3 regions of the Streptomyces sp. NPDC048352 genome follow, and region 1 is predicted to be linked to each of the others. Evidence: riboswitches for the same ligand, from Rfam matches in the RefSeq annotation. Region 1 holds a riboswitch; each other region holds the start of a gene.
The links. Region 1 has a riboswitch for thiamine pyrophosphate ahead of thiO (glycine oxidase ThiO). Riboswitches for the same ligand answer to the same signal wherever they lie in the genome.
Positions count from the first base shown of each region.

Region 2: it holds a riboswitch for thiamine pyrophosphate, as region 1 does, so the genes downstream of both, AB0D45_RS03050 (thiamine ABC transporter substrate-binding protein) here and thiO (glycine oxidase ThiO) in region 1, are expected to answer to the same signal.
Region 3: it holds a riboswitch for thiamine pyrophosphate, as region 1 does, so the genes downstream of both, thiC (phosphomethylpyrimidine synthase ThiC) here and thiO (glycine oxidase ThiO) in region 1, are expected to answer to the same signal.

Region 1 covers NZ_JBEZKZ010000113.1:232-8,006, reverse strand. The annotation lists gene pknB (Stk1 family PASTA domain-containing Ser/Thr kinase) at 1-241, opposite strand, end outside; gene AB0D45_RS32750 (hypothetical protein) at 874-1,128, opposite strand; gene AB0D45_RS32745 (helix-turn-helix transcriptional regulator) at 1,426-2,544, shown strand; gene AB0D45_RS32740 (HD domain-containing protein) at 2,558-3,136, shown strand; gene AB0D45_RS32735 (thiazole synthase) at 3,776-4,570, opposite strand; gene thiS (sulfur carrier protein ThiS) at 4,576-4,776, opposite strand; gene thiO (glycine oxidase ThiO) at 4,773-5,954, opposite strand; TPP riboswitch at 5,952-6,064, opposite strand; gene AB0D45_RS32720 (FAD-dependent oxidoreductase) at 6,179-7,399, shown strand; gene AB0D45_RS32715 (Rv2175c family DNA-binding protein) at 7,511-7,775, shown strand, end outside.
Region 2 covers NZ_JBEZKZ010000003.1:124,786-132,560, reverse strand. The annotation lists gene pyrH (UMP kinase) at 1-550, shown strand, start outside; gene frr (ribosome recycling factor) at 642-1,199, shown strand; gene AB0D45_RS03060 (phosphatidate cytidylyltransferase) at 1,199-2,275, shown strand; gene rlmN (23S rRNA (adenine(2503)-C(2))-methyltransferase RlmN) at 2,408-3,523, shown strand; TPP riboswitch at 3,583-3,692, shown strand; gene AB0D45_RS03050 (thiamine ABC transporter substrate-binding protein) at 3,778-4,878, shown strand; gene AB0D45_RS03045 (iron ABC transporter permease) at 4,932-6,548, shown strand; gene AB0D45_RS03040 (ABC transporter ATP-binding protein) at 6,548-7,570, shown strand; gene AB0D45_RS03035 (cytochrome P450) at 7,604-7,775, opposite strand, start outside.
Region 3 covers NZ_JBEZKZ010000002.1:109,577-117,351, reverse strand. The annotation lists gene AB0D45_RS01740 (SsgA family sporulation/cell division regulator) at 1-433, shown strand, start outside; gene AB0D45_RS01735 (YibE/F family protein) at 500-1,933, opposite strand; TPP riboswitch at 1,973-2,117, shown strand; gene thiC (phosphomethylpyrimidine synthase ThiC) at 2,112-3,899, shown strand; gene AB0D45_RS01725 (glycosyltransferase) at 4,021-5,133, opposite strand; gene AB0D45_RS01720 (hypothetical protein) at 5,425-6,486, shown strand; gene AB0D45_RS01715 (hypothetical protein) at 6,556-7,365, opposite strand; gene AB0D45_RS01710 (metallophosphoesterase) at 7,516-7,775, opposite strand, start outside.

The DNA.
Region 1 (7,775 bases):
CGGCGACCACGTTGGGGTGGGCGAGGCGGGCCACGGACTTCGCCTCGCGGATGAAGCGGTCGACGAAGGCGGCGTCGGCGGCGAGCGCCGGGTGCATGATCTTGAGCGCGAGTACCCGGTCGAGGCGGGTGTCGACGGCCCGGTAGACCGTCGCCATGCCGCCGGCCGCGATGCGGGCTTCTACGCGGTAGCGGCCGTCGAGCACGCGCCCGACGAGGGGGTCATCCAGGGTCGTATCCACCCGGCGATTCTACGAGGCCCCCCGCCGGGGCCGACCCCGGCGCCCAGCCTTGCAGCGCAGCCGTGACATGGCGGGGGTGCGGTTCGGGCGCGCTATCTCCCCCTCGAGGGGGTGGGGCGGGTCGGTGGTTGCCCACCCGCCCCCTCGTCTGCGGGCCGGCGGGCCGGGTAGCGGGATCCCCTCGGGCGGCCTCACAGCCGGTTCGGGGGTTTCCCGGCAGTCCTTGTCCTTCCGTGTCGTGCCGGTCCCTCAAGAGCGCTCCTTCGTCGCGTCGCTGCGCGATGTCGCTTCGCTCCACTCTTGACCGACCGACCCGCCCCGGAAAGACAAGGACTGCCGGGAAGCCCCCGAAAGAACGGTCACAGGGGAGGAGAGGCAGGAGCGGGTCTCTCAGGGGCGAGGCGAGGGGCCGGGGGCATGGCCTGCCGGGCATCCGGGCCCGCCCATGGCCTGGCCAGCGCCAGGGGCCCGGGTACCTGCACGAAACACCGACCACATCCCCCTGCGGAGCCCCAGGCGCAGCAGATCACTACGCGCTCCTCCCGGCTTGGCGTCCGACGGCCGTCTTGGGCTGATACCTGCACCAGAGGACGAACAGAGCGCTGCGGGAAGCCGGCAGGCGCGTCAGATCGCTACGTGCTTCTCTCGTCTCGGCGACTGCCGGCCGTCCGGGGCTGGTCGTGGGCGGGTTCGATGTTGGTGGCTGCGGTGGTGAACTCGCGGCCGGAGGCGCCTCGGATGTAGGCGAGTTCCATCCATCGTTCGATGCCGGTGTCGGAGACGTTCTCGTTGATCACGGCCATGAGCACGCCTTCAAAGCCCGAGGCGATGTCGCGGACGCGCTGGCGGAGGAGGCGGTGGGGGACGTACTCGTAGCACTCACTCATCCCCGTCCTCCTCCATCGAATCGACGAAGCGCTCCCAACCGGTGCGGGCCCGGGCGAGAAGGGCCGAGCTGGGTGCGGAAACGCCCTTCGGCTCCGACCAGTGGGCACCGAGGCGATTGCCGTGCGGAGGTTCTCCGCCGGTTGTGCTTTTCTCTGCCGCATTCAAGGCGGCCTCCATGTCGCTACGCTGAGTGGTCTGTTTGTCGCTGTGCACACGAGCGTAGGCACGTCTCCCTGCCGGTCGAAGTGACTGTCGGTACGGGTATTCCGCGATGAATCCGAGGGCAGGGAGGTGCTGTGGTCGGCAAGGGATGCTCCACCCTGACCACGGGTCCGGGAGGCCGACGGCCGAGCCGCCTGGGAACGGTTTCCGGGTACGTCTTCCGGGTCATCCGGGAGCAGCTCGGCCACACGCAGGGCAGCCTCGCGGAGGCCTTTCATCTATCGACGGACGCCATCGCGGGATGGGAATCCGGCAGGCGGCCGCTCACGGCTCTCTCGGTCGGCCAGATGCTCGGACACCGCCATCGACTCATGCGCATGGGGACTCCGGCAGTCCTACTCGCCGCCTTGGAGAAGGCAATGGAGGCAGACGTCCTGCTGCTGAGCGCCCTCGAAGGGGACGAGCCGACCAACGGCAGCCCCCTCGGCTCGTGGGTCATGCAGCGCGACCTTGTGGAAGTCCTGGCCTGGCCCCTCAATGGCGAGGCCCCGGAGTCCATGCGTGCGCTGGCACCTTCGAGTCGTTCCCGGCGCGGCCCCGTGCCGAGCGGGCCTGAGCTGGCTGCGGCAGAACGCACGCGGTTCTTCCAGTACCTGCGCGCGACAGCCGAAGAGGCCCGAGCCGCTGATCAGTTCTTGCTGCGCCGGCAAGCCCTCTATCTCGCGGGCTACGACCAGGCAACGGATACCGTCGACTGGCTGATGCACCAGCAGAAGGCAGAGCGGCCCGACGACTGGCTCACCCGTTGGCTCAAAGCCCGTTCCGTGGCCACTGTGGCGGCCCGTCGAGGTGACCGAGAGCGCATGGCGTACTTCATCTCCACCGCGCTCGAAGGCGACGACTTGGGCGAAACCGCCAACCTCAACTACTGGGCGTACTGGATCGGAGAGGCAGCGCACATCCAGCTGTGCGACGACTTCATCGTGGAAACCGATGCCGTCTCTTGGCAAGGACACAAGCTCTTCCAGCACTTGGTGAAGGGACTCAGACCACAGCACGGCTACTTCGACCTGAACGTCCATACCCTCTGGGCACTCCTGGCTGCCCGTCCCAGCCTCCTGAAGACGGCCACTTCCACCGTCCGAGACCTGCGGGCCCGGATGCCCGTGCTGTTGGATGGCACCGAGCCCTCGACCAGAGCGCGTCGCGAGCTCGAAGGCATTCGGTACGCGATCCGCCTCGCTGGGGCGTGAGAAGGAGACAGACGTGGCTGACGACCTGTCCACGGTGGCCCACTTCCTCTATGAAACCGGCACGCTCAAGAACGCACGCCGTACGGGCTGGTGGATGGCCGGCGTCAACAATCCCGAGAGCGTGGCCGAGCACTCCTGGCGCACATCCTTGATCGCTTCCGTCATCGCGAAGCTGGAGGGAGCCGACCCAGCCCGCGCCGCCTTCCTCGCCGTGTGGCACGACACGCAGGAATCCCGCAGCGGGGATGTGAACCACCTGGGCAAGAGGTACTCCCCGTCCGCCGATCCCACGGAGATCACAGCGGACCAGACGGCAGGCATGCCCGACCTCCTCGCCGCGACCATCCAGGATCTCGTCGCGGAATACGAGGCCAAAGAGACACCCGAATCGATCTGCGCCCGCGACGCAGACAAGCTTGAGTGCATGCTCCAGGGCATCGAGTACAAAGCCCAGGGCTACGCCAACGCACAACGCTGGATCGACAACAGCCGCAGTCGGCTGACCACCGAAACCGCCCAGCGCCTCGCCGACGAACTCCTCGCCCAAGGCGCCCTGGACTGGCTCCGCGCAGCCATGGGGGAACAGCCCTGACCCTCGCCAAGGCCCCATCAGGCCCGGACGGCCGTCAGTCGCCGGGTCCGAGGAGCGCGTAGCGATCTGACGCGCCTGTCGGCTTCCCGCCTCTCCCTGATCAACGTTTGGTGCAGGTAGCGGCCCCAGACGGCCGTCGGACGCCAAGCCGGGAGGAGCGCGTAGTGATCTGCTGCGCCTGGGGGCTCCGCAGGGGGATGTGGTCGGTGTTTCGTGCAGGTACCCGGGCCCCTGGCGCTGGCCAGGCCATGGGCGGGCCCGGATGCCCGGGAGGCCATGCCCCCGGCCCCTCGCCTCGTCCCTGAGAGACCCGCTCCTCGGACCTGTCCCTGGTGACCGTTCTTTTGGGGGGTTCCCGGCAGTCTTTCGGCTTTCCGGGGCGGGGCGGTCGGTCAAGGGTTGAGCGCAGCGAAATCGCGTAGCGACGCGACGAAGGAGCGCCCTTGAGGGACCGGCCCGACACGGAATGACGATGGGACTGACGGGAAACCCCCGAACCGGCTGTGATGCCGCCCGAGGGGATCCCGCTCCCCGGCCCACCCACCCGCACCCGGGGGCGGGTGGGCAGCCACCGACCGGCCCCCACCCCCTCGAGGGGGAGAGAGCGGGCCCGCGCCGCAAGCCTCGTACCCCCGCCCCTCAGAACGCCGGACGTTCCGGGTCCAGCGCAGCCCGCCCCTCCGCCGGGGACGAGGCTTCGGCGAAGCGGCGTTGGGGGATGCGGCCCGCGCGGTGGGCCAGGCGGCCCGCCGAGACGGCGTCCCGCATCGCCGCCGCCATCAGGACCGGCTGCTGCGCACGCGTCACCGCCGAGGCCAGCATCACCCCCGCGCAGCCCAGCTCCATCGCCAGGGCCGCGTCCGACGCCGTGCCCGCGCCCGCGTCGAGGATCACCGGGACCCCGGCGCGCTCGACGATCAGCTCGAAGTTGTGCGGGTTCCGGATGCCCATGCCCGAGCCGATCGGCGACCCCAGCGGCATGATCGCCGCGCAGCCCACGTCCTCCAGCTTCCGGGCGAGGACCGGGTCGTCGTTCGTGTACGGCAGCACCGTGAAGCCCTCGTCGACCAGGACCTCGGCGGCGTCCAGCAGCTCGACGCCGTCGGGCAGCAGGGTGCGCTCGTCCGCGACGACCTCCAGCTTGATCCAGTCCGTGCCGAGCGCCTCCCGCGCCAGCCGGGCCGTGAGCACGGCTTCGCCGGCCGTGAAGCAGCCCGCCGTGTTGGGCAGGACGGCGATGCCCAGCTTGGACAGGACGGACAGGACCGAGCCCTGCACCGTCGGGTCCAGGCGGCGCATGGCGACCGTGGTCAGCTCGGTGCCGGAGGCGACCAGGGCGCGTTCCAGGACGTCCAGGCTCGGGGCCCCGCCGGTGCCCATGATCAGCCGGGAGGAGAAGGTCCGGCCGCCCAGGGTGAAGACGTCGTCAGCCATCGCGCTCAGCCTCCCTGGACCGCGGTGAGGATCTCGATCCGGTCGCCCTCGTCCACCGGCGTCGCCGGCCACTGGCCGCGCGGGACGACGGTCTCGTTGAGTGCGGCGGCGACGCCGGAGGGCGCGGTGGTGAGGGTGGCGACCACCGCGTCGAGGGTGGTGCCGGCCGCGACCTCGCGCGGCTCGCCGTTGACGGAGATGGTCATGCGAAAGACTCCTGACGCGTGGGGGAGAACCGGCGCGGGGTGAAGGGGCGGGCGATCTCCGGCACGGCGCCGGTGGCCAGCAGCTCCGCCATCACGTCGCCGGTGAGCGGGGTCAGCAGCACCCCGTTGCGGTAGTGCCCGGTGGCCAGGTGCAGGCCGGGCAGCTCGGTCGGGCCGAGCAGCGGGGCGTTGTCGGGGGAGCCGGGGCGCAGGCCCGCCCGGGTCTCGACCAGCGGGAGCTCGGTGATGCCGGGTACCAGCTCGTGGGCGTCGCGCAGCAGCTCGTACACGCCGCCGGCGGTGACCGTGGTGTCCCAGCCGAGTTCCTCGCTGGTGGCTCCGACGACGAGTTCGCCGTTCTCGCGGGGCACGAGGTAGACGTGGCTGCCGCGCACGACGGCCCGTACCGTCCGGGACAGGAACGGCGCGTACGCGGCGGGCACCGCGAGCCGCAGCACCTGTCCCTTCACCGGCCGTACGGGCGGGCGGGCCTCGTCCGGTACGCCGGCCAGCCGGCCGCTGAGCGAGCCCGCGGCCAGCACCACCTGGTCGGCGCGCAGCCGCGTGCCGTCGTCGAGCAGCGCCCCGGCCGCCCGGTCGGCGGTGACGAGGAGCCGCTCCGCGCGCGCCCGGTGGATCGCGACGCCCGCCCGCTCGCAGGCGGCCAGCAGCGCCGCCGCGAGCCGGCGCGGATCGACCTGGTGGTCCCCGTCGACGCGCAGCCCGCCGCGTACCCCGGGGGCCAGCATCGGCTCAAGGCGGCGGCACTCGCGGCCGGTGAGCCACTGCGACTCCAGGCCGCAGCGGCGCTGGAGGGCGTGCAGTTCCCGCAGGTGGAGGCGGTCGTCGGCGTCGAGGGCGACGGCGAGGGTGCCGCAGGCCCGGTAGCCGAGGTCCATGCCGCCGCTGGCTTCCGTGAGCTCGGCGGCGAACTCGGGGTAGCGGGCGGCGGAGGCGACGTTGAGGCCGAGCAGGGTCTCCTCGCCGTAGTGCAGCTCGGTGACGGCGGCCAGCATGCCGGCCGCGACGCGGGCGGCTCCGCCGCCGGGGTCCGGGTCGGCCAGGGCGGTGCGCAGCCCGCGCCGAGCCGCCCGCCAGGCCGTGACCAGGCCGATGATGCCGCCCCCGATGACGAGGACGTCGGATCCCCCGCCGGATCCGTTACGGGATGAGTGCATGGGCGTCCAGCCCCTCCCTTCGCCGGCATGACCCGGATCAGGTTCGTACGGTCGGAGGCCGGCCAGCCTCCCTCTCAGCCCGGTCCGCCCGGGCTCCCGCGATAGGTACGGTGGCCAGACTAAACCCCGGGGCCGCAGCCGGGTAAGGCTGCCTCCCCGGCGCCGGCGTCCCGCTTCCGGCGCCCCCTATTCCTGACGGGCCGTCAGTTCACTAGGGTGGGCACGTGAGTGAGCAGACGGAACAGACGAAGCCCGGCGTCGTGATCACCGGCGCCGGAATGGCCGGCGTGCAGACCGCCGTGGCCCTGCGGGAACAGGGCTACGAAGGCCCCGTGACCCTGCTGGGCGCCGAACCCCACCAGCCCTACGACCGGCCCCCGCTGTCCAAGGCGGTGCTGCTCGGCAAGGCCGAGGACTCCGCGTTCGAGGTGGACTTCGAGGGGCTGCGCATCGACCTGCGCCTCGGCACCGAGGTCACCGGGCTGCGGGCGGCGGACCGCGAGGTCGACACCGAGTCCGGCCCGGTCCCGTACGAGGCCCTCGTGCTGGCCACCGGCGCCCGGCCGCTGACCCTGCCCGGCACCGAGGGGGTCCCGGGGGTCCACCTGCTGCGCACCCTCGACGACGCCGCCCGGCTGCGCCCCGTGCTGGCCGCGGCCCCGGCGACCGTGGTCGTCGGCGCCGGCTGGATCGGCGCCGAGTTCGCCACGGCGGCCCGCGAGGCCGGCTGCGCCGTGACGGTGGTCGAGGCTGCGGACCGGGTGCTGCCGGGCGCCCTGCCCGCCGAGGTCGCCGCCCCGATGGCCCGGTGGTACAGCGAAGCCGGCGCCGCCCTGCTCACCGGGGCCAGGGTCGCCGGGATCGAGGAGGGCCGGGTCCTGCTGGCGGACGGCCGCGAGCTGCCCGCCGGGGCCGTCGTCGTCGGCATCGGCGCCCGGCCCGCCACCGACTGGCTCGCCGGCACCGGCGTCGAGCTCGGCCCCGACGGCTCCGTCACCGCGGACGCCCACCTGCGCACCTCCCTGCCGGACGTCTACGCGGTCGGCGACTGCTCCTCCTTCCCCTCGGCCCGCTACGGGACGAGGCTGCTGGTCCACCACTGGGACAACGCCCTCCAGGGGCCCCGGACCGTCGCGGCGAACATCCTCGCCGGGGAGCCCGTCCAGGCCTACGACCCGGTGCCGTACTTCTGGTCCGAGCAGTTCGGCCGCTTCGTCCAGTACGCCGGCCACCACGGCGGGGCCGACACGCTGCTGTGGCGCGGCGACCCGGCCGGTCCCGCCTGGTCGGTGTGCTGGCTGCGCGGGGGCGCGCTGACCGCCGTCCTGGCCGTGGGCCGCCCCCGGGACCTGGCCCAGGGCCGCCGGCTGATCGAGACCGCCGCGCCCCTCGACCCGGCCAAGGTCGCGGACCCGGCCGTTCCGCTGAAATCGGCCCTGGCCTGACGGCTGCCGGGGCCGGGCCCGACGGCTGCCCGGCCCCGGACGGACGCCTCCCGGACCCGGACGGACGGGGCCGGGTACCGGCTGCCCGTCCGAAGTGGCAGGCTTGTGCCCGTGACCGAGATTGACGCAAAGATCGATGCCCTAGTCCCCTCCTGGCTGTACCTCCCCGACATCGCGGAGATGCTCGACATCGAGGTGACCCGGGTCCGCCAGATGGTCAAGGAAGGGCAGCTGATCGCCGTACGCCGGGGCGAGAACCGCGCCCTGCAGGTTCCGGCGCAGTTCATCGACGGAGACAAGGTCGTCAAGGGGCTCGTCGGACTGCTGACCGTGCTGCGCGACGACCGCTTCTCCGACGAGGAGATGCTGGAGTGGC
Region 2 (7,775 bases), on a different contig from region 1:
GCTCCAGCAGCGCGGCATGGACCGGGCGCGGTCCGACTACATGGGCATGCTCGGCACCGTCATGAACTGCCTCGCCCTCCAGGACTTCCTGGAGAAGGAGGGCATCGACAGCCGTGTCCAGACCGCCATCACCATGGGCCAGGTCGCGGAGCCGTACATCCCGCTGCGCGCCGTGCGCCACCTGGAGAAGGGCCGCGTCGTGATCTTCGGCGCCGGCATGGGCATGCCGTACTTCTCCACCGACACCACGGCCGCCCAGCGCGCCCTGGAAATCGACGCCGAGGCCCTCCTCATGGGCAAGAACGGCGTCGACGGGGTCTACGACTCCGACCCGAAGACCAACCCGGACGCGGTGAAGTTCGACGCGCTGGAGTACAGCGAGGTGCTGTCCCGGGACCTCAAGGTCGCCGACGCCACGGCCATCACGCTGTGCCGCGACAACAAGCTGCCGATCCTGGTCTTCGAACTGCTCGCCGAGGGCAATATCGCCCGCGCCGTCAAGGGTGAGAAGATCGGCACGCTCGTGAGCGACCAGGGCACCCGGGCCTGAGCGGTCCGCCGCCGGGCCCCGGGGGCCCGGTCCGGGCGCCCGGCCGGCCCGCCCGCCTGAACCATCCACATCTGACATGCAGGAGCACGTGGTGATCGAAGAAACCCTCCTCGAGGCCGAGGAGAAGATGGAGAAGGCCGTCAACGTCGCCAAGGACGACTTCGCCGCGATTCGCACGGGCCGTGCGCACCCGGCGATGTTCAACAAGATCGTGGCGGAGTACTACGGTGCCATCACGCCCATCAACCAGCTGGCCTCCTTCGCGGTGCCCGAGCCGCGCATGGCGATCGTGACGCCGTTCGACGCGTCGGCGCTGCGCAACATCGAGCAGGCCATCCGCGACTCCGACCTCGGTGTCAACCCGAGCAACGACGGCCGCATCATCCGGGTGACCTTCCCCGAGCTGACGCAGGACCGCCGCAAGGAGTACATCAAGGTCGCGCGCACCAAGGCCGAGGACTCCAAGGTTTCCATCCGCGCCGTCCGCCGCAAGGCGAAGGACGCCCTCGACAAGCTGGTCAAGGACAAGGAGGCCGGCGAGGACGAGGTGCGCCGCGCCGAGAAGGAGCTCGACGACACCACCGCGAAGTACGTCGCGCAGGTGGACGAGCTGCTCAAGCACAAGGAAGCCGAGCTCCTCGAGGTCTGATGAACGACTCTCCCTGGGCCGCGGAGCCGGTTCCGGCGGGTCCCGCATACGATGCGCTGGTGGGCCCGCACACTGCGCCCATGCCCATCGTGCCCGATGCCGCCGGCCGTGCCTTCGACGACCGGGAAGCACGCGATCGGGGGGCCGCCTTCGTGGGCGGCCCCCCGTTCCGCGCCGAGACGCCGTTGCAGGAGCCCATGCCCAGCCCCCCGCCTCCGCCTTCACCGGCCCCGCACGACGCCTCGCCCCCGCCGCAGAAGAAGCGCGCGGGGCGGGACCTGCGTGCCGCCATAGGGGTCGGCGTCGGCCTCGGCGCGGTGATCTTCGCGTCGCTGTTCATCGTCAAGGCCGTCTTCGTCGGCGTGATCGTCGTCGCGGTCGTCGTCGGCCTGTGGGAGCTCACCTCCCGGCTCCAGGAGAAGAAGGGCATCAAGGCGCCGCTGGTCCCGCTCGCGGTCGGCGGCGCGGCGATGATCATCGCGGGCTACGTGCGCGGGGCCGAGGGCGCCTGGGTGGCCATGGCGCTCACGGCGCTGGCCGTCCTGGTGTGGCGGATGACGGAACCGCCCGAGGACTACCTCAAGGACGTCACCGCGGGCGTCTTCGCCGCGTTCTACGTGCCCTTCCTGGCCACCTTCGTCGCGATGCTGCTCACCCCCGACGACGGTCCGCAGCGGGTGGTGACCTTCCTGGTCCTGACGGTGGTCAGCGACACCGGCGCGTACGCGGTGGGCTGGCGCTTCGGCAAGACCAAGCTCGCGCCGCGCATCAGCCCCGGCAAGACCCGCGAGGGGCTCGTGGGAGCGGTGGCCTTCGCCATGGCGGCCGGCGCCCTGTGCATGGAGTTCCTGATTGACGGGGGCTCCTGGTGGCAGGGCCTGCTGCTGGGCCTCGCGGTCGCGGTCAGCGCCACCCTGGGCGACCTCGGCGAGTCGATGATCAAGCGTGACCTGGGCATCAAGGACATGGGCACGCTGCTCCCCGGCCACGGGGGCATCATGGACCGGCTGGACTCGCTGCTGCCGACCGCCCCGGTGGTGTGGCTGCTGCTGGCGGCGTTCGTCGGCACGGGCTGACCGGCCCGGGCCGGGTTATCCTGGAGGGCGCGCCGCGTGTACGCGGCGCGCCTTTTCCGTCCAGCGGCCGCGCCGCGGACCGGCCCTGCACGCGCGGGGTGACCCCCACCCCGTCGCACTGAGGAGTACAGCATGGCCCCCCGTCCCGTCCCGGGTGAGCTCACCTTCGTCGCGCCCCGCGGAGCGAAGAAGCCGCCCCGGCACCTGGCCGACATGACCCCGGCCGAGCGCCGCGAGGCGGTCGCCGCGATCGGCGAGAAGCCGTTCCGGGCCAAGCAGCTCTCCCAGCACTACTTCGCCCGCTACGCGCACGACCCGGCCGAGTGGACCGACATCCCGGCGGGCTCGCGGGAGAAGCTCCAGCAGGAGCTGCTGCCCGAGCTGATGAACGTCGTCCGGCACATCTCGTGCGACGACGACACCACCCGCAAGACCCTGTGGAAGCTGCACGACGGCACGCTCGTGGAGTCGGTGCTGATGCGCTACCCCGACCGCGTGACGATGTGCATCTCCTCCCAGGCCGGCTGCGGCATGAACTGCCCCTTCTGCGCCACCGGCCAGGCCGGCCTCGACCGCAACCTCTCCACCGCCGAGATCGTGCACCAGATCGTCGACGGCATGCGCGCCCTGCGCGACGGCGAGGTCCCCGGCGGCCCGGCCCGCCTGTCCAACATCGTCTTCATGGGCATGGGCGAGCCGCTCGCCAACTACAAGCGCGTCGTCGGCGCCATCCGCCGCCTCACCGACCCGGAGCCCGACGGCCTGGGCCTGTCGCAGCGCGGCATCACCGTCTCCACCGTCGGCCTGGTCCCGGCCATGCTGCGCTTCGCCGACGAGGGCTTCAAGTGCCGCCTCGCGGTCTCCCTGCACGCCCCGGACGACGAGCTGCGCGACACCCTCGTCCCCGTGAACACCCGCTGGAAGGTCCGCGAGGTCCTCGACGCGGCCTGGGAGTACGCGGAGAAGTCCGGGCGCCGGATCTCCATCGAGTACGCCCTGATCCGCGACATCAACGACCAGGCCTGGCGCGGCGACCTGCTCGGGCGCCTGCTCAAGGGCAAGCGCGTACACGTCAACCTGATCCCGCTGAACCCGACGCCCGGCTCGAAGTGGACCGCCTCGCGGCCCGAGGACGAGAAGGCCTTCGTCGAGGCGATCGCCCGGCACGGCGTGCCCGTGACCGTACGCGACACCCGCGGCCAGGAGATCGACGGCGCCTGCGGCCAGCTCGCCGCCTCGGAACGCTAGATTCCGGTCGCCGGTGGGCCTGATTCGGCCGCGGGGTACCCTGTGGCCGAACCAATTGCATATTCCGACAGGGGAGCGCCACAGCGCTGAGAGTGCGGTATCCGTCATCCGCAGACCCTCTGAACCTCGCCCCGGTCATTCGGGGTAGGAAGTTCGGTCACCACTCAAGCTGTTGCGCCCTGCCCGGCGTCCGCTCGCACAGAGCGCCGGGCGGGGCCGCGTCTTCTCCTGGTCATCCCAGGAGGAATTCACCAGTGAGCACCACCAGGAAGATCGCGGGCGCGACGCTCGCGGCCGCGCTCGGCGTCACCACCCTCAGTGCCTGCGGCGGCTCCGGCGCCGAGGACGGGGCCGCGGGCGCGAGCGACGCGCCGAAGTCCAAGACGGTCACCCTCGTCTCCCACGACTCCTTCAACGTGACCGACACGGTCCTCAAGGAGTTCGAGCAGCAGAGCGGCTACACCGTCAAGGTCCTGAAGTCCGGGGACGCGGGCGCGGCCCTCAACCAGGAGATCCTCACCAAGGGCTCCCCGCGCGGCGACGTCTTCTTCGGCGTCGACAACACGCTGCTCTCGCGCGCCCTCGACAACGGGATCTTCACCCCCTACCAGGCCAAGGGCCTGGACGGCGTGAAGCCGGAGTTCGTCCTCGACCAGCAGCACCGGGTCACCCCGGTCGACTCCGGCGACATCTGCGTCAACTACGACAAGGCCTACTTCGCCGACAAGAAGATCGCCCCGCCGCAGACGCTGGACGACCTGGTCAAGCCGGAGTACAAGAACCTGCTGGTCACCGAGAACGCCGCGACCTCCTCGCCCGGCCTCGGCTTCCTCCTCGCCTCCGTCGGCAAGTACGGCGAGGAGGGCTGGAAGGACTACTGGAGCAAGCTCAAGGCCAACGGCGTCGAGGTCGTCGACGGCTGGGAGCAGGCCTACAACGAGCGCTTCTCCGGCTCCGCCGGCGGCAAGAAGGCCAAGGGGGACCGCCCGCTGGTCGTCTCCTACGCCTCCAGCCCGCCGGTCGAGGTCCTCTACGCCGAGCCGCAGCCGGCCGAGGCCCCCACGGGCGTGGCCACCGGCACCTGCTTCCGCCAGGTCGAGTTCGCGGGCCTGCTGAAGGGCGCGAAGAACGAGGAGGGCGGCAAGGCCCTCGTCGACTTCCTGGTGAGCAAGAAGTTCCAGGAGGACATGCCGCTCCAGATGTTCGTGAACCCGGTGCTCAAGGACGCGAAGCTGCCGGACCTGTTCACGAAGCACGGCGTCGTCGTCGAGAAGCCGGAGACGGTCGCCCCCGACGCCATCGCCAAGAACCGTGAGCAGTGGGTCAAGACGTGGTCCTCGCTCGTCGTGAAGTAGGACGCGAGCGCCACCGGGAAGGCGGGCGCGCCACGGCCGTCAGACTCGCTCTGATGGCCGTGCCGCTCGCCTTCTTCGGGCTGTTCTTCGCCTATCCCGTCGCCGCGATCGTCGGCCGCGGGCTCAAGACCGCCGAGGGCTGGCAGTTCGGCCGGATCGGCGAGGTCCTCGCCCGGCCCGACATCGCCGGCGTGCTGTGGTTCACCACCTGGCAGGCGCTCGCCTCGACCGCCCTCACCCTGCTGCTGGCGCTGCCCGGCGCCTACGTCTTCGCCCGTCTGGAGTTCCCGGGCAAGCAGCTGCTGCGGGCCCTGGTCACCGTCCCGTTCGTGCTCCCGACGGTGGTCGTCGGCAGCGCCTTCCTGGCGCTGGCCGGCCGGGGCGGGCTGCTCGACGAGCTGTGGGGCGTCCGGCTGGACACCACCGTCTGGGCGATCCTGCTCGCCCACGTCTTCTTCAACTACGCCGTCGTCGTACGGACGGTCGGCGGGCTGTGGGCCCAGCTGGACCCGCGCCAGGAGGAGGCCGCCCGGGTGCTGGGCGCCGGGCGGTTCGCGGCATGGCGGCGGGTGACGCTGCCCGCGCTCGCGCCGGCGGTGGCCGCCGCCTCGCTGATGGTGTTCCTGTTCACCTTCAGCTCCTTCGGCGTCGTGCAGATCCTGGGCGGCCCCTCGTACTCCACCCTGGAGGTGGAGGTCTACCGGCAGACGGCGCAGCTGCTGGACCTGCCGACGGCCGCCGTGCTGACGATGGTCCAGTTCGCGGCCATCGCCGGCGTCCTCGCCGTCCACGCCCGGACCGTGCGCCGCCGGGAGACCGCGCTGCGGCTCGTGGATCCGGCCCGCACCGCGCGCCCGCCGCACGGCCGGGCGCAGCGCGCCCTGCTCGGCGGGGTGCTGCTGTCGGTGGTGCTGCTGATCGTGGCGCCGCTGGCCGTGCTCGTGGAGCGGTCCTTCGACGCGCCCGGCGGCTACGGATTCGGCTTCTACCGGGCGCTGCAGGAGACGGGCGCCGGCGGCGGAACGTTTCTGGTGCCGCCGCTGGAGGCCGTCTGGAACTCCCTCCGGTACGCGCTCGCCGCCACCGCCGTCGCCCTGGCCGTCGGCGGGCTCGCGGCCGCCGCCCTGACCCGGCGCGGAGGACGCTTCGTACGGGGCTTCGACGCGCTGCTGATGCTGCCGCTCGGGGTGTCGGCGGTGACGGTGGGCTTCGGGTTCCTGATCACCCTGGACGAGCCGCCGCTGGACCTCAGGACCTCGTGGATCCTGGTGCCGCTGGCTCAGGCGCTGGTCGGGGTGCCGTTCGTCGTACGGACCATGCTGCCGGTGCTGCGGGCCGTCGACGTCCGGCTGCGGGAGGCCGCGGCCGTGCTCGGGGCCTCGCCGCTGCGGGCCTGGCGGGAGGTGGACCTGCCGCTGGTGAGGCGGGCGCTGCTGATCGCGGCCGGCTTCGCCTTCGCGGTCTCGCTGGGGGAGTTCGGCGCAACCGTCTTCATCGCCCGGCCGGACCGCCCGACGCTGCCGGTGGCCGTCGCGCGGCTGCTGGGTCGGGCCGGGGAGATGAACTACGGGCAGGCCATGGCCCTGAGCACGATTCTGATGCTGGTGTGCGCGGTGTCCCTGCTGGTGCTGGAGCGACTGCGACCCGACAAGACCTCGGGAGAGTTCTGATGACCCTGCTCCGGCTCGAAGGGGTCTCGGTCCGTTTCGGTGACCGGGCGGTCGTCGACACGGTCGACCTGGAGGTCGCCGAGCACGAGACCGTGTGCGTGCTCGGGCCCAGCGGCAGCGGGAAGTCCACCCTGCTGCGGGTGGTGGCCGGGCTCCAGCCGGTGTCCGGGGGGCGGGTGCTGCTCGGCGGCGCCGACCAGGCCGGGGTGCCGGTGCACCGGCGCGGAGTGGGCCTGATGTTCCAGGACCACCAGCTGTTCCCGCACCGGGACGTCGGCGGGAACGTCGCCTTCGGACTCCGCATGCGGGGCCCGGCCGGCGGATCGTACGGGGCCCAGGTCGCGCAGCTGCTCGAGCTGGTCGGGCTCCCGGGCGCCCAGCGCCGGGCGGTCGCCTCCCTCTCGGGCGGCGAGCAGCAGCGGGTGGCCCTGGCCCGGGCCCTGGCCCCCTCGCCCCGGCTGCTGATGCTGGACGAGCCGCTCGGCCAGCTGGACCGGGGGCTGCGCGAGCGGCTGGTGGTCGAGTTGCAGGGGCTGTTCTCCCGCCTGGGCACCACCGTCCTGGCCGTCACCCACGACCAGGGCGAGGCCTTCGCGCTGGCCGACCGGGTGGTGGTGATGCGGGACGGGCGCATCGCGCAGGCCGGTACCCCGCTGGAGGTGTGGCAGCGGCCCGCGTCCGAGTTCGTGGCCCGGTTCCTCGGCTTCGAGAACGTGGTCCCGGGGACGGTGGTCCAGGGCGTCGCCGCCACCGCCTGGGGCAGGATCCCGGTCCCGGCCGGCACGCCCGACGGGGAGCGGCGGCTGCTGGTCCGCCCGGCCGGCGTGGTGCTGTGCGCGGCCGGGCTGAACTGCCGGGTGGAGTCCCGGACCTTCCGCGGCACCCACGTGGCCCTGCGGCTGCTGCCCGAGTCGGGGCCGGTGCTGGAGGCCGAGTGCGAGCTGGCCGCCGCGCCGGCCGTGGGGGACCGGGTCGCGGTGGCCTTCGGACCGTCCGAGGTGGTCGTCCTCCCGTCGTCCTGACCCGGTACCCGACGCCGGACCGGAGCAGACCCGTCAGGCCCGGATGCCGTCGCAGGCGATCGGCAGGTGGCGCGGGCCGCGCAGGACCGCGTTCTGCCGGTACGGGGGCGGGTCCTCCAGCAGCCGCGGGTTCTCCAGCCGGCGGGCCAGCTCGCTCAGGGCCAGTGCGGCCTCCAGCCGGGCCAGCGGCGCCCCGAAACAGCTG
Region 3 (7,775 bases), on a different contig from region 1:
GGCAGAGGTCATGATGAGCTTCCTCGTTTCCGAGGAGCTCGCGTTCCGGATCCCGGTGGAACTCCGGTACGACGCCGGGGACCCCTACGCGGTACGCCTCACCTTCCACCTTCCCGGAGACGCGCCCGTCACCTGGGCGTTCGGCCGGGAGCTGCTCCTCGACGGCATCAACAAGCCCTGCGGTGACGGCGACGTGCACATCGCGCCCGCCGGTCCGGAGGAGCTGTCCGACGTCCACATCCGGCTCCAGGTCGCGGCGGACCGAGCCCTGTTCCGGGCCGGCGCCGCACCGCTCGTCGCGTTCCTGGACCGGACCGACCGGATCGTTCCGCTCGGTCAGGAGCGCAACCTCGGCGACTTCGAGGAGAGCCTCGACCAGGCGCTCGACAAGATCCTCGCCGACTCACAGCAGAACGAGCGCAACGCGGGCTGACGAGCGCGACGGGGCGGGGGCCGCGCGGCGTCACCGTCACCGTCACCCCCCCCGGCAGCCCGCCCTTCAGCGCTTGCGCCGCCGCCGGCCCCGGCCGCCGCGGGCCGGCCCCGCGGCCGCCCCGGAGGCCCCGGCGCCGCCCGCGCCCGCCGGCCGGTCGGCCGAGACCACCAGCGCAGCCAGCGCCGTGGTCACGGGCACCGAGGCCACGAGCCCGATGGAGCCCACGAGGGTGCGAACGATCTCCTCCGCGACCAGCTCGCTGTTGGCCACCGTGCCCATGCTGCTGTCGGCGATCGAGAACAGCAGCAGCAAGGGCAGCGCGGCGCCGGCGTACGCCAGCACGAGGGTGTTGACCACCGACGCGATGTGGTCGCGGCCGATCCGGATGGCCGCCCGGTACAGGGCGCGCGGGCCCATGTCCGGGTCCGCCTGGTGGAGTTCCCATACGGCCGACGTCTGGGTGACGGTCACGTCGTCGAGCACGCCCAGCGATCCGATGATCACGCCTGCGAGCAGCAGGCCGCTCATGTCGATGTCCGGGTAGAGCCCGTGGATGAGACCGGTGTTGTCGTCCGTGTTGCCGCTCAGGAACGCCCGGCCGATGAACACCGAGCCCAGCAGCCCGATCAGCAGCAGCGAGACCAGTGTGCCGAGGACCGCCACGGAGGTCCTCGCCGTCAGCCCGTGGCACATGTAGAGCGCGATCAGCATGATCGCGCTCGCGCCGATGACGGCGACGAGCAAGGGGTTCGAGCCCTGGAGGATCGCCGGGAGGATGAAGAGCGTCAGGACGCCGAAGCTGACGACGAGCGCGATGAGGGCGAACAGTCCGCGCATCCGGCCCACCACGACGACCGCGACGGCGAAGATGCCGGCCAGCAGGGCCAGCGGGAGCTTCCGGTTCAGGTCGATCACCGAGTACTGGAGGTCCCGCGGCGCGTCCGGCGCGTAGGCGACCACCACCTCCTGGCCCTTCTCCAACTGCCGTGGCGCACCCGGCTGGACGATCTCGAAGAAGGCGCGTCCCTGCTCCGGTCCGCTGGTGACCTCGACGGTGGCCTTCTTGCACTCGCCGGTCCGGGCGGCCTGCGCCTCGCGCCCCTCGGGGGTGGAGGTGTCGCCGGTGGGGGGGACCTGCGAGGCGTTGACCGATTTGCAGTCGACCTTCGCGAGAGCGACGACCTTGCCCTGCTGCGTCTGCCGGTCGAAGCCCACCCCGGTGCGTTCGTGGGCGGGGGCGCCGCCGGGCCAGAGCACGGCCATGCCGACGAACACGGCTGCGGCGAAGGGGATCAGTACGGCGGCGATCACCTTGCGCAGGTGCTTGGAGACCGGAGCCGCCGGGCCGTGGCCGTGGGAATGCCCGTGGGAGGAGTCGGCCGCGTGCCGGTGGGACGCATGCCCGTGGCCGGTGTGGCCCGAGGGATCTGTGGGCTCGTGGGGAGGCTGCGGCGAGGTCGTCACCGGCAGATCATCGCAAGAGATGAGGGGGCCCACTGTTCAGCACGCCACACACGACGCTAACGTGGGGGCTACTTTGCACAACGCGGGAGCTCGGAGCACCGGGCTGAGAGGGCGCTGATCACCGTACGCGCAGGAGAATGCGTACGGGAGGAGGCTGCGTCGACCGCCGAACCTGTTACCGGGTAATGCCGGCGTAGGGAGATCAGGTCTCATGACCATTCAGGACGCACGCACGCCTGCCGTCAGCCAGGACGCCGACGGCCAGACCGAGCGCCAGCCCGGCTGGCACAAGGGATACCTGGCGGGCTCCCGCCCGGACATCCGGGTGCCGGTCCGCCAGGTCCACCTCACCAACGGCAAGGACGTCACGCTCTACGACACGTCCGGGCCGTACACCGACCCGCAGATCGAGACCGACGTGCGCCGGGGCCTGCCCCCGCTGCGCGAGAACTGGATCATCGGCCGCGGGGACACCGAGGAGTACGCGGGCCGCCCGGTCCGCCCCGAGGACGACGGCATCAAGCACACCTCCCCGCGCGGGGGCCTCAAGAACCTCGACGCGGTCTTCCCGGGCCGTCCGCGCCAGCCCCGCAGGGGCCGTGGAGGCGCCGCCGTCACGCAGCTCGCGTACGCCCGCCGGGGCGAGGTCACCCCGGAGATGGAGTACGTGGCGATCCGCGAGAACGTCTCCCCGGAGGTCGTGCGCGAGGAGATCGCCGCCGGCCGCGCGGTGCTCCCGGCGAACGTGAACCACCCGGAGATCGAGCCGATGATCATCGGCAAGAAGTTCCTGGTGAAGGTCAACGCCAACATCGGCAACTCCGCCGTCACCTCCTCCATCGAGGAGGAGGTCGACAAGATGACCTGGGCGACCAAGTGGGGCGCCGACACGGTCATGGACCTCTCCACGGGCCGCAACATCCACACCACCCGCGAGTGGGTCCTGCGCAACTCCCCCGTGCCGATCGGCACCGTGCCGCTCTACCAGGCGCTGGAGAAGGTCGACGGCAGGGCCGAGGACCTGACCTGGGAGATCTACAAGGACACGGTCATCGAGCAGGCCGAGCAGGGCGTCGACTACATGACCGTCCACGCCGGCGTGCTGCTCCCCTACGTGCCGCTGACCGCCCGCCGCAAGACCGGCATCGTCTCGCGCGGCGGCTCGATCATGGCCGCCTGGTGCCTGGCGCACCACAAGGAGAACTTCCTCTACACGAACTTCGAGGAGCTCTGCGAGATCCTCGCGGCGTACGACGTCACCTACTCGCTGGGTGACGGCCTGCGCCCCGGCTCCATCGCGGACGCCAACGACGCGGCGCAGTTCGCCGAGCTGAAGACGCTGGGCGAGCTGAACACCATCGCCAAGCGCCACAACGTGCAGACCATGATCGAGGGCCCGGGCCACGTCCCGATGCACAAGATCAAGGAGAACATCGACCTCCAGCAGGAGATCTGCGAGGAGGCGCCGTTCTACACGCTCGGCCCGCTGACCACGGACGTCGCGCCCGCGTACGACCACATCACCTCGGGCATCGGCGCCGCGATGATCGCCTGGTGGGGCACGGCGATGCTCTGCTACGTCACGCCCAAGGAGCACCTGGGCCTGCCGAACCGGGACGACGTGAAGACCGGCGTCATCACGTACAAGATCGCGGCACACGCGGCGGACCTGGCCAAGGGCCACCCCGGTGCCCAGGAGTGGGACGACGCCCTGTCGGACGCGCGCTTCGAGTTCCGCTGGGAGGACCAGTTCAACCTGGCCCTCGACCCGGACACGGCCCGCGAGTTCCACGACGAGACCCTCCCCGCGGAGCCGGCCAAGACCGCGCACTTCTGCTCCATGTGCGGTCCGAAGTTCTGCTCGATGAAGATCTCGCAGGACATCCGCCGCGAGCACGGCGGTGACCTGAAGGCCGACGAGATCGAGGCGGGCATGGCGGAGAAGTCCGCCGAGTTCGCGGCCTCGGGCAACCGGGTCTACCTGCCGCTGGCCGACTGACCCCGGGACCGGACACCGATCCGGGCCCCGGACCCGGACACGGGCCGGCCCGCGACCTCATGGGGGGAGTCGCGGGCCGGCCCGGTGCGGTGGCGGCGCGGGTCCGCCGGCCGCGGGCGGTTCAGGCCACCACGCCGTACCCCGCCCCCAGCCCGCGGCGGGCGAACTCGCGGTTGGCGAGGACCCGTTCGCGCTGCTCGTCGGGGAGTTTGCCCTCCCCGAGGAGACGCTCGCAGCAGTCCAGCGATTCCTGGTACGCGCCGGTCCAGTAGGCCGCGATGGCGAGTTCGTCGAGCGCGCGCCAGTCGTGCCAGGCGTACTCGACGAACAGGATGTCGTCCGGGTACGGGATCCGCACCGCCTGCCGGGCGAACAGGTAGGCCAGCGGCCACCGCTGTTCGACGCGGCAGAGGCGGGCGAGGTCGCCGAGCGCCTCGGCGCGCGTGGGGCGGCTCTCGTGGGCGCGCAGGTAGCGGTCCATCACCTCGGCCGGCGGCCGTCCCAGCTCCGAGGCGATCCGTGCGGCGTAGACCCGGGCGCAGTACGTCTCCTCGACCCAGCCGCCCATGGCGACGCGGTGGTCGTAGGCGGCGAGCGACTTCTCCGGCTCGCCGGCGTCGCGCCAGCTCTGGGCCAGGTAGAACGCGTACCGGGGGTTGCCGGGCTCCTTGGCGAGCCCCTCTTCGAGGATCTTCGCGTCGCGCAGGTACTTCGCCCGCTCGCCGCCCTCCCGCAGGCGGGCCCCTCCGCCGACGATGAGCATGCTGACCCCTTCGAGCACCTCCTGGCTGTGCTCTCGTCCGCAGTCGAGGTACTCGTGCAGCACGCCGACGTAGCGCCAGGGCAGCCGGGTCGAGACGAGCGACGGACGGTAGTGGATGACCGGGCCGTGGTGGACCGCCAGCTTGTACGCGTCGTGCGTCAGGTCCGGCATGCGGAAGCCGGGCTCCACCCGCATCTCGTCGTCCGCGTCGATGAACAGCAGGTAGTCGGCCGTGGAGCGGGCGAGTTCGATGGCCTCCGTGCGGCTGCCGTCGAAGCCCTTCCACGGGCGCTCGTACAGGGTGCCGGGCAGATCGCCGAAGCACTCCCGGATGACGTCCTGGGTGCCGTCCGTCGACCCGGTGTCCACGATCACCCAGGTGTCGATCAGGGGGCGCACCGACTCCAGGCACTTCCGGATGGTCGGAGCCTCGTTCTTGACGATCATGTTCAGGCAGACTGTTGCGCTCAAAGGTCCCGTCCACGGTGTGCGGGCCGCCCCCGGGGGACGGCCAGGCCGGTGTCGGCTCGTGACCGTAGTGAGCGCTTCGGTGCGGTTGTCCACGACTCGCCGAGAGCACTACTGCGGATGCGGCTGTGACGCCACCCACGGGGCGGGGGTCTGCTAGGCCGATGTGTTGACGTCGGGCTCCCAGCGCTCAAGGTGCGGGGTACTTCGTCCGTTTTTCCCGGAGGAAGCTCGAACCCGCGACCGGGGTGTCACCCGTTTCGGCGCGGCCGTACGTTCCGAAGGAGCGCTTTGATGAGTCGTGAGCACAGGACCCGTTCCTCCCTGGGTCCCGTTCCTCGTAGCCGGGCCTGGCAGGTCGGGGGCGCCCTGGCCTCGCTCTCCCTGGTCATGGTCGGCCTGGCCAGCCCCGCCCTCGCAACGGCCCAGGCGATCACCGCCGCCGCCCCCCTGAGCGCCGTCGGGCTCGCGGGCGGAGGGGACGAGTGTGACGAGGACCGCCCGCCGCACGACCGGCCGCCGCACGACCACCCGCAGCAGAACCGTAACGCCGGCAAGCCGCTGACCCAGGAACTGCTGGACCAGTACCTGGGCGGGGGCGACGACGACGGCCCGCGCGGCGACCACGGCGACCACGACCGGTGCCCGTCGGGCGCCACCGGTGCCACGGGCCCGACCGGCCCGACCGGACCGACGGGTCCGACCGGCCCGCGCGGTGAGCAGGGCGAGCAGGGCGTCCCCGGAGCGACGGGTGCGACGGGCGCCACCGGCCCCGGCGGCGGTGCGACGGGCGCGACCGGCCCGGCCGGTGCGACGGGTGCGACGGGCGCGACCGGTGCGACCGGTGCCACGGGCCCCGGCGGCGGCGGTGCGACCGGCGCGACCGGCCCGGCCGGTGCGACGGGTGCCACCGGCGCGACCGGTCCCGCCGGTCCGTGCCAGGACGTCGACGCGTACAACCCGAACAACTCCGAAGAGGTCAAGGCGGTCCTGACCAACGGGACCGCGTACGCGGGCATCCGCCGGATCAGCCCCGACAACAGCGCCTTCTTCTGGGTCAACGTGGGCGCCCGGGATGACTTCCCCGCCAACGCCTGTGCCATCTCCGTCGCGTCCCAGGCGAACGACGTCTCCGTCCAGGTGCTGACCACGGACAACGAGCTCTGGGAGATCACCTGCCGCCGGGTCAACACCATGGGCGAGCGCAGCCTCACCTGTGACGCCGGCTGGACGCAGGTCTCCGGCTTCCCGCCGGCGCTCCTCCAGCGGAAGTTCGGCGACAAGCCGTTCCTGAAGACCAAGCCGAACCACCCGGTCAACAAGATCGCGAAGTCCCACGCGGCCCGGACGCGCTAGTACCCGGCGTACCTGATCCGACGTAGGACCCACACGCAGTACCCCCGCGGCCCGGGCCGCCTCCGGACGTCAGTCCGGCGGGCGGTCCGGGCCGCCCACGTCCGGGCTCGTGAAGTCCGGGGAGGCGGAGCCGGGGCCCTGGCCGGGCGTGCCCGGGCTGGTGAAGCCGGGCCGGCCGTAGCCCAGGGAGGGGATCCGCCCCGCCCCCGGCGTACGCGGCACCGGATAGCCCGATCCGGCCGTCGGGTCGGCCAGGGCGTCGCGCAGGAACGGCACGATGCCCCGCTCGAGCAGCGCGTTCCGCCAGGCCTCCCGGGCGCGGGAGAGCTCGTCGGGGATCGGCACGCCCTCCTCGGCGGCGACCTCCGTGGAGCTGTTGCGCAGGGCCGTGACCAGCAGCGCGATCACCGCGAAGAGCAGGCCGGCCACGGTGAGCCCGCCGAACAGCCAGCCCGCCGTCAGCATCGTCTCGGCGAAGGCGGGCGTCGGCTCGATCAGCTTGAGGCCGTAGCCCACCAACAGGAAGATCAGCATGGCGGTACCGGCGAGGACCGGTGCGAGGACGCCGACGACGGCGCTCACCCCGGCACCGCCGCCCTGCTCGTCGGCGCCGTCCTCGGCGGCCGTCCCGGGGGCCGAGAGGGCCCCGTCGCGCAGTTCCTCCCGTAGCGACACGTAGTGGTCGTACTCGGCCGCCGCGGCGGCGGTCAGCAGGGTGATGGCGGCCAGGGCCATGGTGCGCAGCTGTTCGGCGTTCAGCCGTTCGCCGATGGCGGCGAGTTCGGGCCGTTCGTCCGCCGTGCGCAGCGTCTCGTCGAGGAGCCGGTCGAATTCGGGGCGGTCTTCGGTGAGCAGGTGCGGAGCGCTGGTCATGTGCATCCCCCGATGCTCCGTACGTACCGGTATGCCCGCGTGGATCCGGGGCCCCGGCACAGGACGGAGGAGAGCCTGCTACGGACAGGGCGATGGTAGAGCGCCCCCACCACGCCGTGACAGGGGCTTTGCTGAAATACCCCGCTCCGCGAACGCTCAGTCGCGCAGAGGTAGTTGAACGACGAGCAGCTTGCCCGCCATCGTCACCCCGCCGTCCATCGCGATGGCCAGCCCGTCGGCGTACACGTGCGGCCCGTCCACGGTTTCCGGTCCGTGGGAGTCCTCGCCGTCCTCGGTGCCGACCTCGCCGAGCAGGTACGGGATGGGGCTGTGGCCGTGGACGACGCGGCCGCCGCCGTACGTGGACAGGAGTTCCCGTACGGCCTGGGGGCCGGTCTCCTCGTCGCGGAAGGCGA